One region of the Photobacterium sp. CCB-ST2H9 genome, then DNA from elsewhere that is predicted to be linked to it. Evidence: predicted binding sites of a transcription regulator. Region 1 holds the regulator's gene; the other holds the start of a gene.

Region 1 (8,636 bases):
TAAATCTGCGCGCTGACAGGAAGCAAACATAAAAAAACCGGACACTTGAATGCCCGGTTTTTTTATTACCTCAGAACGAATTAAGCGGATTTCACACCCTGGTCCTCATTCATCCGTCGGTGACCTTCTGTCAGATGAACAAAATCGACCAGGTCATCTCCTGACACCTGGAAAGCCTGACCAAAACCTTTCACGAACAACCCTTGTGTCGGCTCCAGACGGAACAGATTAAAATCTTCCAGCCCACTCAGCCCATCCACAATCTCACCAAACCGGACTTTCAGTGCTTCAATACCAGCCTGCCAGCGCTCAGTGTGACGTTCAACCAACACCACATCCGCTTCAAATGTTAGTCTCATCCGTGCAAAAATGGCTTTTGATTCTGCTTCATCTTCGATCATCATCAGCGAAACCTGAGGGTTTTCAAGCAGGTTACGCGCATGACGAGCAATTCGGGAAATCAGAATATAGTAACCATCTTCAAGAAGAGCGAATGGCGCATAACTGACATTCGGCTTACCGTCTGCATCGACCGTTGCCAATTGCAGTGTCTGGCAAGTTTCACGAAATTCCTGGATCTGTGGGCCCAGGCGATTTTGCAGTCGTTCTTGTTTCTCTTGGCTCATGACGCTTCTACTCCAACAAAAGCTTGCTTTAATGCATTAAACTTCTCGACCTGCTGAGGGATGAGCTGACGTTTCTCATCACGGCCAAGATAAATCTTAAAAATACATTCACCGTTTTCAGCCAGAAAACCAATGAAGTAACTTTCATTTCCGCGCATCGGTTTACTCACCAATACGACATCTGATACCCGGTCCAGTTTCAGATGACCATGCATCTCACCTGGTTTTCCCATCAAATTGTAAAAACCGCGGGCTTCTTTACCTTTCGGAAACGGCGCCTTCACTTCAAAGATAGACCCCATTGAATGCACAATTGTCGTCATCACGCCCCACTCCGGAAGCATTTCCAGAATTGACTGTGCGTGATTTCCGCCGATTCGCGTGACAAGTTCATCAGGTAACGCCATGATGATCTCGCCTTCCGTCACTTCCAGTGTTTCAGCCATCAATACCGCATGCAGATTTGGATTTTCTTCCAGCATAGTGCCGACTTTCGTTTTCAATTCCGCAAGACTGAATTTTTCAAACACGCGCTGCGCTCCTTCCTGATCCATCACTCTCTATAGGATGAATGAGAATTAATCTTATTTCATAAAATGATAAGGAGAGATTTACTCTTTTGCAAATGATAATTGATATTATTTGAAAGCCATGGATAATATGCTCAAGCGATAATAATTATCACTTCCTATAATGCAATAACTTGTTTGGGAAGGCGAAGACTGTCTTTTCTACGCAATGAATATTGTTCGTTTTAGTTCATCCGGTGATAACACTGGAATTTCCCAAAATAAAAAACAAGGAGTTATCATGAGACGAGCGGCACTTTCTGCTGTTTTTCTTCTGACTGCCGCGACTGCCTGGGCAGGCGATCGATTGATTAGTGCGGGTTCAGGCATTACGGAGCTCGTTTATGCGATGGGGGCAGAAGATCAACTTGTCGCTGTTGATATAACCAGCAAGTCCTATGTTCATGATGACATACCAAAGTTGGGATATCATCGGCAGCTCTCTGCCGAAAGTATCATTGCCCTTGCCCCTGATCACCTTTTGGGCTCCGAAGAAATGGGCCCGGAGTCAGTACTCTCTCTGTTACGTCAGGCCGGCATTCAGGTCGATATTCTGAACTCAGGTGAAACCATTGCTGATCTGATGCAACGGATTCAACAAGTCGGTCAGCTGACCGGAAAAACACAAAACGCAGAAGTGTTAGCCGCTGAGGTTCAACATCGGATTTCTGTGATTGAGCAGCGACTTGCAAACCAGAAAAGCAGAAAACGTATCCTGTTTCTGACCATTCACGGCGGAAGAGCGCCAATGGTCGGTGGCAGCAACACAACAGCAAATACCCTGATTCAGCTCGCAGGCGGTTTAAATCCAGCCGCGATCCAAATTGATGCTTATAAGCCACTGTCATCAGAAGCAATGGTTGAAATGCAACCCGATGTGATCCTACTCAGCACGCATACCAGTCAGTCAATTGGCGGCAAAGATGGCTTGCTGAAAACACTGCCGTTGCTTGCTGCAACACCTGCCGGCCAAAACAAAACCATTATCACAGTGGATGGTACCGCACTCATCGGCGGGTTAAACCTCAAAACTCTCGAAGAAGCAGAGCGGCTGAATCAGACACTGTATGGCCAGTAAACTTATGACAACAACTTTGAACCGCAGCCGTACCTTTACCAGACAGCGTTTGCCAGCCACTGCCTTACTGCCCGCCGTTTTTGCCATGCTGTTACTTGCCATTGCCTCTTCCATCGTTGTCGGCCCCATGTCGATCAGTTACGCCGATGTCTGGCTGTCACTGCTTCCGGGACAGGATCATGTCGCACCGCACATTGCACTCATCATTCAGCAAGTCCGTTTACCACGCACACTGCTGTGTATCGCGATTGGTGCAGTTCTGGCGCTCTGTGGCACGGTCATGCAGGGACTGTTTCGAAACCCGCTGGCCGATCCGGGCATTATCGGGGTCGCTGGCGGTGCAAGCCTTGGCGCCGCTTCGGCCATTGTCCTGTTCAGCTCAATGGCAGCATCTTTTCCATTACTTTTAACGCTGGGGACAGTACCGGTTTTTGCTTTTCTTGGCGGCGCCCTGACAACCTGGATCGTATACGCCCTTGGCACAGATAAGACCGGCACTTCCGTGACGGTGATGCTGCTGGCAGGTGTTGCAATCAGTGCACTCTCAGGTGCGGCACTGGGACTGCTGAATTTCTTTGCGGACGATCAGGCGCTGCGCGACCTGTCACTCTGGTCCATGGGTTCTCTGGCGGGTGCTACCTGGCCGGGCATCACGCTGGCATTTTCTGCCCTGGCATTCCTGTTCTGGCAATTTGATCGCAGATCCAATGCACTCAACGCTTTATTACTGGGCGAAGCAGAAGCAAAACATCTCGGCATTCAGGTCCAGTCTTTAAAACGATTGCTGATTTTATTTTGCGCCGCTGGTGTGGGTGTCGCTGTCTCCTTATCCGGCGTGATTGGCTTCGTCGGTCTGATTGTGCCGCATCTCGGCCGTATGCTGGCAGGCCCGAATCACAAAACATTACTGCCACTCTCGGCTTTACTGGGGGCACTTATCTTACTGGTTGCCGACATGCTGGCCCGTGTTATTGCCGCACCTGCCGAACTGCCGGTCGGTATCATCACCGCTTTACTGGGAGCACCGTTCTTTATAGCTCTGCTACTGAAACAAAAAGGCCGTTTACAATGATTCATCATATCGTTCGCCCCCTTCGCCCCCGGCACGAAAAACAGCAATCACCGGTGCTTTCAGCCGAGGGTTTATCACTACAACTTGGCGGTAAAACGTTACTGGATCAGCTGAACATCAGTTTCCGCAGCGGAGAGTTAACAGCTTTACTCGGCCCGAATGGTGCCGGTAAAAGTACTTTACTCAAAGTGCTTTGCGGCGAAATTGGTGCCAAAGGTGATGTATACTATTTTGGTCAAAAGCACAGCGACTGGCAGCCATCCCTGCTGGCCAAACACTTGGGTGTACTTCCTCAGCACAGCAGCCTGTCTTTTGGTTTTACTGCGCAGGAGGTCGTTGAATTTGGCTGTATGCCACTTGGTTTGAAGCGCACAGATTGTCTCCGAATTACCCGGGAATGCATGACGGCTGTTGGGATCTGTCACCTGAGCCAGCGTCAGTACCCCACCCTCTCAGGCGGCGAGAAACAACGTGTTCATTTTGCCCGTGTACTGGCTCAGCTCAGCAATGCTAAAGACCAGTGCATTCTGATGCTGGACGAACCGACTTCAGCTTTAGATCTTGCCCACCAGCACAGTTGCCTGAAACTGGCAAAAGATATGGCCCGTAAAGGAGCCGCCGTCATCCTGGTCATTCATGACCTCAATCTTGCGGCTGAATACGCAGACAGACTGGTATTGCTGAATAAGGGGAAGATACAAGCAGACGGTGATGCCTGGCATACCCTGACCACCGAGAATATCAGCTCCGTTTATGGTTCCCCGGTGATCATCGAATCTCACCCCCGCGGGCACTTTCCGATCGTCCTTTCAGCCTGAACCTCCTGCAAGGGCATCGCGGAGCCGTTGCCCTTGCACAGCACTTACAATGTAAAGACTGAAACAACTTTCAAGTTGCCAGTATTCTTGAGCTGCATCAAGATTCCCCTCACATTTCAAGAGAAACGTTGCACTGTGCGTGAGTCCTTGTAGAATGTGAGCGCAAGCGATTAACCGATGAAATAAATAGCAATAGAAAGTCAGACTTCATATCGGTGTAAGGTATTGTTACCACTCGGCCTGAGCCACTCATTTCCCGCCGCTATCCTCGCAGAGAAGCGGCGTTTTAGCGTCTGGCAAATATGAAAAGACCCTGATCAGGGCCTGAAGACTAGAAGAACAATTATGGCAACCATTAAAGATGTTGCACGTATGGCAGGTGTATCTACTACCACAGTCTCACACGTGATCAACAAAACCCGCTTCGTAGCGGAAGCAACACAGAAAAAAGTGTTGGCGGCAGTTGAAGAATTGAACTACGCGCCAAGCGCCGTCGCGCGCAGCCTGAAATGTAATACAACCAGCACCATCGGCATGCTGGTGACAAAATCGACCAACCCATTCTTTGCCGAGTTGGTGCATGGCGTTGAAGAGTACTGCTATAAATCCGGTTATACGCTGATTTTATGCAACACCGAAGGTAATCTGGCCAAACAGAAGGATTACCTGCGCATGCTTTCTGAAAAGCGTGTGGATGGTCTGCTGGTGATGTGTTCTGATCTGGATGATCAACTGCTGGAACAGTTAGAGCGACAGCCTGATCTGCCCATGGTTATCATGGACTGGGGTCCTGCACGCCCAAAAACAGATAATATTCAGGATAATGCAGAACTTGGCGGTTATCTTGCCACTCGTCATTTTATTGACAATGGACACACTAAAATTGGTTGTCTTTCCGGCCAGAAAGATAAATCTACCTGCCGTGAGCGGCTGAAAGGTTTCCATAAAGCCATGAGCGAAGCTGGTCTGACGGTCAATGAAAACTGGATCATTGAAGGTGATTTCGAATGTGAATCTGCCGTAGATGCAGCCAATGCTTTTATTGCCATGAAAGAGCGTCCAACTGCTATTTTCTGCTTCAATGACATTATGGCAATGGCCTTAATCAGTACATTTGAACAAGCAGGGATCAATGTACCAAATGATATTTCAATTATTGGCTATGACAATATTGATCTGGCCCCGTACTTTTCACCGCCTCTGACAACAATCCACCAGCCAAAACGCCGTTTAGGCAAGACTGCGGTGGAAATTCTGATGGAACGCGTGAAAGATAAAAACCATGAATTTCAGACTTTTGAGATCAATCCTGAGCTCGTGGTTCGCCGTTCCGTCAAAAAAATAACACATCCATAAAAAACGATATTAACCTACATATATTGATAAACAGCCGATATAAACACCCATATCGGCTATGTTTATATGGAATATTACTACGCTACAGAGGAATTGATGGGATAATCAGTTAGTTTCTGTAAAATTTATACGATTTTTATTGCGAAGAGTATCACAATTTTTTGTGCGATCGATATCAAATTTGTCTTATTGATATATGATTAAACAGTCACGAACAAGGCAAACCATCTGAAAGGATGGGACGCAAAGCTTCCGGCCTAAAAGCAATGACTTAGTGATAAAGTTATTACTCATGGTAGCGGGGTTGCCGATGGATGAAGTGAAGTTTATGGGACACTTTTGTCATTCTTATGACAAAAGACTCATAATCTTATGCACAATTGAATCCTCGCTCCGTTGTTTGGTGACTTCTTTTGTTGAAATTTCTAACCGAGAAAAGAAGCATGGACAAACCACTACTGAAAGATTCAATTCGTTTATTTGAGAAATTTGGCCAGATTAAATCTCGCTCAATGTTTGGCGGTTTTGGCATTTTCGCAGGTGAAACGATGTTTGCTCTGGTTGTTAGCGACAAGCTGCATCTGCGCGCTAACGCGAAAAATGAAGAAACCTTTAAACAAGCTGGCCTCAAACCGTACGTTTATCAAAAACGCGGTTTTCCTGTCGTCACAAAACACTATGCCATTCCGGAAAACTGGTGGGAAACCCCAGAAGTCATTCTGGAGCACGCTGAAGTTTCTCTTAATGCAGCACAGGCTGACAAAGAGAAAAAAATGCAGGCTAGCCCTAACCGCATTAAAGATCTGCCAAATCTTCGCCTTGCCAATGAGCGTATGCTCAAGAAAGCAGGCATCAACTCTGTAGATCAGCTGTTTGAAGTTGGTGCTATCGGTGCTTTTCAGGCGCTGCAGGAATCTCATCACGAGTCATTGAGTCTGGATTTGCTTTGGGCGTTAGAAGGCGCAGTCAGTGGAAAACACTGGTCTGTGATTACCCCACAACGTCGAAATGAGCTCCTGTCCAAACTAGAAGTCAATTCTGGCGCTCATCACTAAGTATTCAGATTATTTTGCCAGTGCAGCGATTTGCACTGGCTTTAAATAACCTGCTTTAGCCCTGGCACCCTGTCAGGGCTGTGTAAAAAACAGACAAACCTCACAAACATTAATAACAATTCCATCAGTTAACTTTTCTTCAGCTTCGCCGCCTTTAGAATGTATGTTTTGCATCAGAAAGGAGGTCATATGCGCTCATCTACGCCGTTTCCGGGCCAGACTGACACAATTTTCAAAGATAAATTCCACAAATGGCCAAAACTGATGCGCTACCTGGTCTTTATCAGTTTGCTTCCTTCTGCCGTTCTGCTCATCTTTGCGCACACACCAACCGGCACGGAAAGTAACCTGCTTCCCTCTTGCCTGGTTGCCTCTGTAATCAACATTCTGCTGATTAGCTGGGGCCTGATCCTGAAAATCAAAGCCCGTAAATACTGGTATCGAAACTATCACATTGGCAAAACCATCCTGCTTGCCCTGTTGCAGCTCATCGCCAGTACATATCTGGTGCTGGATACCAATACTCGCAGCTCACTCACCAATCAGCCGGTTGCGCGTACTGTACAACTTTCAATCAACTGATCACAAAAGCTAAATCAATCCCCCCATTTCTGAAATTTGTCCGGATCTGAACGGTCGGTATGATAAACCGCTTTCTCCGGAGAACTTCCAGTGCGTGTACCGGCAAAAAAACGCTACTCCATTTTAATCCGTCCCCTGCTCTGGCTGCAAAAACGCCATTTCGGACAGCCGCTGAATCCGGCTTTACTTTGGGGACGCCGACCCGTCTTGTTTTACCTCGTGGCCAGTTTCTTTGGTTACTTAGACAGAAAACGATCACCGTTGTCTGATGTGATGCGATCCCTTGTCTGCGTCCGTGTTTCTCAGCTCAACGACTGCGCGTTTTGTGTCGATGCCAATGGCATGAGACTGGCGCAACGCTGCCAATCAGTCGAAAAAATACAAGCCCTGACTCAATGGCAGGAAAGTCCGCTGTTTGATACTCAGGAAAAAGCAGTACTGGCCTATACCGAAGCAATGACAGTCACCGGTAATCGTGTAACTCAGCAGATGATTGATGATCTGAAACAGTGGTATGACGAAGATGCTCTGGTCGAGCTGACAGCGTTAGTCAGTTTCCAAAACCTGTCTGCAAAGTTTAATACCGCTTTGGATGTCCCTTCGCAGGCATTCTGCTCGATTCCTCTAAGTCAGCAACCGGCACCGAAACAAAACGACACCAAACACGATCAGCCCACTCACCAAGCAGATAAGCACCGATGAACCGATTCAAAAAACCTTTGTTACTGGCTTTCATTGCCGCCGCCTTTATCGCCTGGTTCGCTTTCGATCTGGGCAACTATTTCACGCTTGAACAAGCAAAAGCCTACCAGCATTCCCTGCAGGCAAGCATTATTGAGCACCCCTTACTGTCGAGTACGCTATTTTTCGCAGTTTATGTTGTACTGGCTGCCCTTTCCTTCCCGGGCGCTGCGGTCATGACTTTACTGGGTGCGGCGCTGTTTGGTTTCTGGTGGAGTTTGCTGGTCGTTTCATTTGCCAGCTCGCTGGGTGCGACACTCGCATTTCTGGCGAGCCGCTTCCTGCTGCATGACTGGGTACAACACAAGTTTGGACGACGCCTGTCTGCTGTGAACCGGGGTGTTGAAAAAGATGGTCCCTTTTATCTCTTTACATTGCGTTTAATTCCCGTCTTTCCGTTCTTTCTGGTCAACCTGCTGATGGGCCTGACTCCGATGCGTGGCCGTACTTTCTATTGGGTCAGCCAGTTGGGGATGCTGCCCGGAACCATGGTTTACCTCAACGCGGGTACCCAGTTAGGAGAAATTGAATCTTTGTCCGGCCTGATTTCACTGCCGGTCCTGATCTCTCTGGTGCTGTTGGGGATTTTTCCATTCATTGCGAAAGGTATCATGGGTGTCATTCAGCAACACCGCATCTATCAGCACTGGCAACGTCCGACGCAATTCGACCAGAATATGGTGGTGATCGGTGCTGGCGCCGGCGGTCTGGTCAGCGCCTATATCGCTGCAGCCGTGAA
Region 2 (4,826 bases), 820 kb from region 1:
AGATATTACAAGGGGTACAAATGCTGTTTGTAGCATTTGGCGCTCTGGTTCTGGTCCCGCTGTTAACCGGTCTGGACCCCAATGTTGCCCTCTTTGGTGCCGGTATTGGTACTCTTCTTTTTCAAGTCATCACGAAACGCAGCGTTCCTATCTTCCTTGCCTCCTCTTTTGCTTTTATCGCTCCCATTCTTTACGGTGTGCAAGCCTGGGGTATTCCCGCAACGCTCGGTGGTCTGATGATGGCCGGTGTAGTTTACCTGCTGATGGCCACAATCATCAAAGTTCGCGGTGTTGGCATCATCCATAAGTTGTTGCCTCCAGTCGTGGTTGGTCCGGTCATCATGGTGATTGGTCTTGGCCTGGCGCCAGCCGCAGTGAATATGGCCCTGGGAAAAAGCGGTGACGGTTCAATCCAGATCGTCAACGGTGATGCCGCGCTGTGGATTGCCTGCATCTCTCTGCTGGTCACCATTCTGGTCAGCGTGTTCGCAAATGGGATTTTCAGACTGGTCCCTATCATCGCGGGCATCCTGGCTGGTTACGGAACCAGTTTGTTCTTTGGCGTCGTCGATTTCACGGCGGTACAGGAAGCCAGCTGGTTCGCCATGCCGAACTTCACCATGCCTGAATTCAACATCAATGCCGTGCTGTTCATGATTCCGGTTGCGATTGCACCAGCTGTTGAGCACGTCGGCGACATGCTGGCGATTTCCAATGTCACCGGTAAAGACTACCTGAAAAAACCGGGCCTGCATCGCACCATGGCCGGCGACGGCGTAGCAACCATTGCGGCCTCTCTGGTCGGTGCGCCACCGAATACGACATATTCTGAAGTAACTGGTGCGGTCATGCTGACGAAAGCCTTCAATCCGGCCATCATGACCTGGAGTGCAGTTACCGCAATTATACTGGCCTTTGTCGGTAAACTGGGTGCCACACTGCAAACCATCCCTGTCCCAGTCATGGGCGGGATCATGATCCTGCTGTTCGGCTCAATTGCGACAGTCGGCCTGAATACCCTGATCAAAAATCAGGTTGACCTGCATAAATCCCGTAACCTGGTCATTGTTGCTGTCACGCTGGTGTTCGGGATTGGCGGCATGGCCTTCGGGATTGGCGAGTTCAGTCTGCAGGGCGTCAGCCTGTGCGGTATCGTTGCGATTGTCCTGAACCTGGTCCTGCCAAAAGATCTGGGTGAAAGTAAGGTTGTCGACAACGCCCAAATAGAATCATCTGACGCATAAACTTTCTTGCTTCGGAAACAAAAAAACCGGCGCAATGCCGGTTTTTTTATTCATCAGATGAATTATTTGGTGCCGAAGATCTTGTCACCTGCATCACCCAGACCCGGAACGATGTAGCCCTTGTCATTCAGCTTCTCGTCAATCGCTGCGGTGTACAGCTCAACATCCGGATGTGCTTTCTCCAGTGCAGCGATACCTTCAGGAGCAGCGACCAGAACCAGCACCTTAATGGAGCTGCAACCGTGCTCTTTCAGCAGATCGATCGTCGCAATCATAGAACCACCGGTTGCCAGCATCGGGTCAACCACCAGCGCCATACGCTCATCAATGTTGGAAGCTAGCTTATGGAAATAAGGGACAGGCTCCAGTGTTTCTTCATCACGATAGATACCGACCGTACTGATACGGGCGCTTGGCATGTGCTCCAGCACACCATCCATCATGCCCAGACCTGCACGCAGAATCGGTACAACAGTCACTTTCTTCCCTTTGATCTGTTCTACCTGAACCGGGCCGTTCCAGCCTTCAATCGTGATGGTTTCTGTTTCGAAGTCAGACGTCGCTTCATAAGTCAGCAGGCTACCCACTTCCGTCGCCAGCTCGCGGAAACGCTTGGTGCTGATGTCACCTTCACGCATCAGACCAATTTTATGCTTCACCAGCGGGTGTTTTACCTCAACGACTTTCATCTTGGACTCCTACACAACAAAGTTTCAAAAAAATCGATCCATTATACACTAGACCATCCTCATACAGGTAGGAAATAGCGACTTGCCTGGTCAGGTTTCCGTCACCAGGAATATTTGACGCAAACGTTTTCCTTTCCGTCCTGACTACTGTTATCATACTGCGGATTTTACGATTTAACCGGTGAGGATCTGTTGTGAGCGGTAATCATTCTTCTCTAAGTTACAAAGATGCAGGTGTCGATATTGATGCAGGGAATGCCCTGGTTGATCGAATCAAAGGGGTGGTCAAACGCACGACACGTCCTGAAGTGATGGGCGGTCTGGGTGGTTTTGGTGCCTTGTGCTCACTGCCGACCAAATACAAAGAGCCAGTGCTGGTCTCCGGGACTGACGGTGTCGGTACAAAGCTGCGTCTGGCGATGGATCTGAAGAAACATGACACCATTGGAATCGATCTGGTAGCGATGTGTGTCAATGACCTGATTGTACAGGGTGGTGAACCGCTGTTTTTCCTCGACTACTACGCCACCGGCAAACTGGATGTCGATACCGCAGCCAGTGTTGTCAGCGGGATTGGTGAAGGTTGCGTACAGGCCGGTTGTGCTCTGATTGGCGGCGAGACTGCTGAAATGCCGGGCATGTACCACGGCGAAGATTACGATGTCGCAGGATTCTGTGTGGGCGTGGTTGAAAAGTCTGAAATTATCGACGGCACCAAAGTTCAGGCAGGTGATGCCCTGATTGCTGTTGCTTCCAGCGGCCCTCACTCCAACGGTTATTCACTGATCCGTAAAATCATCGAAGTCTCTCAGGCCGATTTGAGCAAAGACCTCGAAGGCAAATCTCTGGCAGAACACCTGCTGGAGCCCACCCGTATTTATGTCAAATCAGTTCTGAAACTGATGGAAAGCTGCGAACTGCACGCAATTTCGCACATTACCGGCGGCGGTTTCTGGGAAAACATTCCACGCGTCCTGCCAAAAGGCACCAAAGCGGTCATCGACGGTAAAAGCTGGGAATGGCCTGCAGTGTTCAACTGGCTGCAGCAGGCTGGTAACGTAGAAACCCATGAAATGTACCGCACATTCAACTGCGGCGTTGGTCTGGTCATTGCTCTGCCTCAGGCTCAGGCAGCACAAGCGGTCGAACTGCTCAACGCTGAGGGCGAAAACGCCTGGCTGCTGGGTACCATTGCACAGGCTGCCGAGGGGGAAGCCCAGGTGGAGATCAACTAAACAATGAAAAACATTGTTGTCCTGATTTCCGGCAGCGGCTCGAACTTGCAGGCTATCATTGATGCCTGTGAAAGTGATGTCATCACACACGGCCGCATAGCTGCCGTGGTTTCGAACAAAGCTGATGCTTATGGTCTGGAACGAGCCCGTAATGCCGGCATTGCAACAGCCCATCTGGCCGCGAAAGATTATGCTGATCGTGACACTTTCGATCGGGCACTGGCTGAAATCATCGACGGATATCAGCCGGATCTGGTCGTTTTGGCCGGTTATATGCGGATCCTGAGCAGCGAATTCGTCCGTCACTATGAAGGCCGGATGCTGAACATCCACCCGTCTCTGCTGCCGAAATATACCGGCCTGCATACCCACCAGCGAGCGCTGGATGCCGGTGATACCGAGCACGGTACCAGTGTCCATTTCGTTACTGAAGAACTGGACGGCGGGCCTGTCATCCTGCAAGCCAAAGTCCCAATCTTCGAGGGCGATACTGCCGACGAAGTGATGGCCCGAGTACAGCAGCAGGAACACCGCATTTATCCGCTGGTCTGTCAGTGGTTCCTGGAAGGCCGGGCGGTCATGCAGGATGACGCAGCTTATCTGGATGGCGCTCGTCTGGCACAGCATGGTTACGCTGCTGACGAATAATTGCCCCATAAGATGTAGTTACAAGAGATACAAAAATGCGGCTTTCACAGCCGCATTTTTTTGGTTTTCTAAACAGATTACCTCTGGCCGGGGGATGGCGGTGGCGCTTCCGGCACTGCCAGTTTCCGATTGAAGATCAGCTCCCCATAATGGAAAACGGCAAATTCTCCGGTTGCCATTTTGTGCCAACGCTCATCATTGGTCAGCGGCTGGGTCGCAATGACCGTCACCACATCATTAGGTGTGGTTTCCTGCTGAAAATCTATCGTCACATCTTCATCAATCAGCGATGCTTTCCCGAAAGGCGCCCTTCGGGTGATCCAGTGAAGGTTGTTGGAACAGTAAGTGAGGACGAACTCTCCGTCGCTCAACAGCATGTTGTATACACCGAGCTTTCGCAGGTCGTCACAACGCTCAGCAATCAACTGAAATATCTGACTCCAGTCTTCCGGCGGCTGAGGAAAGTGTGAATCAATCTGGTTCAACAACCAGCAAAAAGCGATTTCACTGTCGGTATCCCCCACAGGCTGATAACGACCGGTTTCCAGCGATTCATACCCAGACAACTGGCCATTATGGGCAAAAGTCCAGTAACGCCCCCACAACTCACGGGTAAACGGATGTGTATTTTCCAGACACACCCCGCCCCGATTGGCTTGGCGGATATGGCTGATCACCGCGCAGCTTTTAATCGGATACTGTTGAACCAGCTCTGCAATCTTCGAATGACAGCTGGGCTTCGGATCTTTGAAAGTACGAAATCCCTTTCCTTCATAGAAAGTGATCCCCCAGCCGTCTGCATGCGGACCGGTCCGGCCACCCCGCTGCATCAGGCCAGTAAAGCTGAAGCAAATGTCCGTTGGCACGTTGGCACTCATGCCAAGCAATTCACACATGTTACCGTCTTCCTCAGTACAATGCTGATTTACTCAGCACCCGCCATTTCCTTTTCAACCAGCATAATCAGAATGTGAATGATCTTGATGTGTACTTCCTGAATACGATCAGCA

Evidence for each region. Region 1 encodes PurR, which represses purine synthesis genes. Its sites were predicted from a motif close to TNANGNAAACGTTTNCNTNA; they were not measured.
Region 2: a site for PurR is predicted at 2,049-2,068, ahead of purM (phosphoribosylformylglycinamidine cyclo-ligase). Genes of this name have one in related genera too.

The regions. Positions count from the first base shown of each region.
Region 1 covers NZ_CP100425.1:1,556,102-1,564,737, reverse strand. The annotation lists gene panP (pyridoxal-dependent aspartate 1-decarboxylase PanP) at 1-3, shown strand, start outside; gene hutZ (heme utilization protein HutZ) at 81-626, opposite strand; gene hutX (heme utilization cystosolic carrier protein HutX) at 623-1,108, opposite strand; gene L4174_RS07480 (hemin ABC transporter substrate-binding protein) at 1,437-2,273, shown strand; gene L4174_RS07475 (iron ABC transporter permease) at 2,359-3,345, shown strand; gene L4174_RS07470 (heme ABC transporter ATP-binding protein) at 3,342-4,163, shown strand; gene purR (HTH-type transcriptional repressor PurR) at 4,509-5,519, shown strand; cyclic di-GMP riboswitch class I at 5,728-5,831, shown strand; gene L4174_RS07460 (TfoX/Sxy family DNA transformation protein) at 5,963-6,574, shown strand; gene L4174_RS07455 (hypothetical protein) at 6,764-7,156, shown strand; gene L4174_RS07450 (carboxymuconolactone decarboxylase family protein) at 7,247-7,858, shown strand; gene L4174_RS07445 (FAD-dependent oxidoreductase) at 7,855-8,636, shown strand, end outside.
Region 2 covers NZ_CP100425.1:733,699-738,524, reverse strand. The annotation lists gene L4174_RS03470 (uracil-xanthine permease family protein) at 1-1,244, shown strand, start outside; gene upp (uracil phosphoribosyltransferase) at 1,307-1,933, opposite strand; gene purM (phosphoribosylformylglycinamidine cyclo-ligase) at 2,128-3,168, shown strand; gene purN (phosphoribosylglycinamide formyltransferase) at 3,172-3,816, shown strand; gene L4174_RS03450 (class II glutamine amidotransferase) at 3,894-4,712, opposite strand; gene lpcA (D-sedoheptulose 7-phosphate isomerase) at 4,742-4,826, opposite strand, start outside.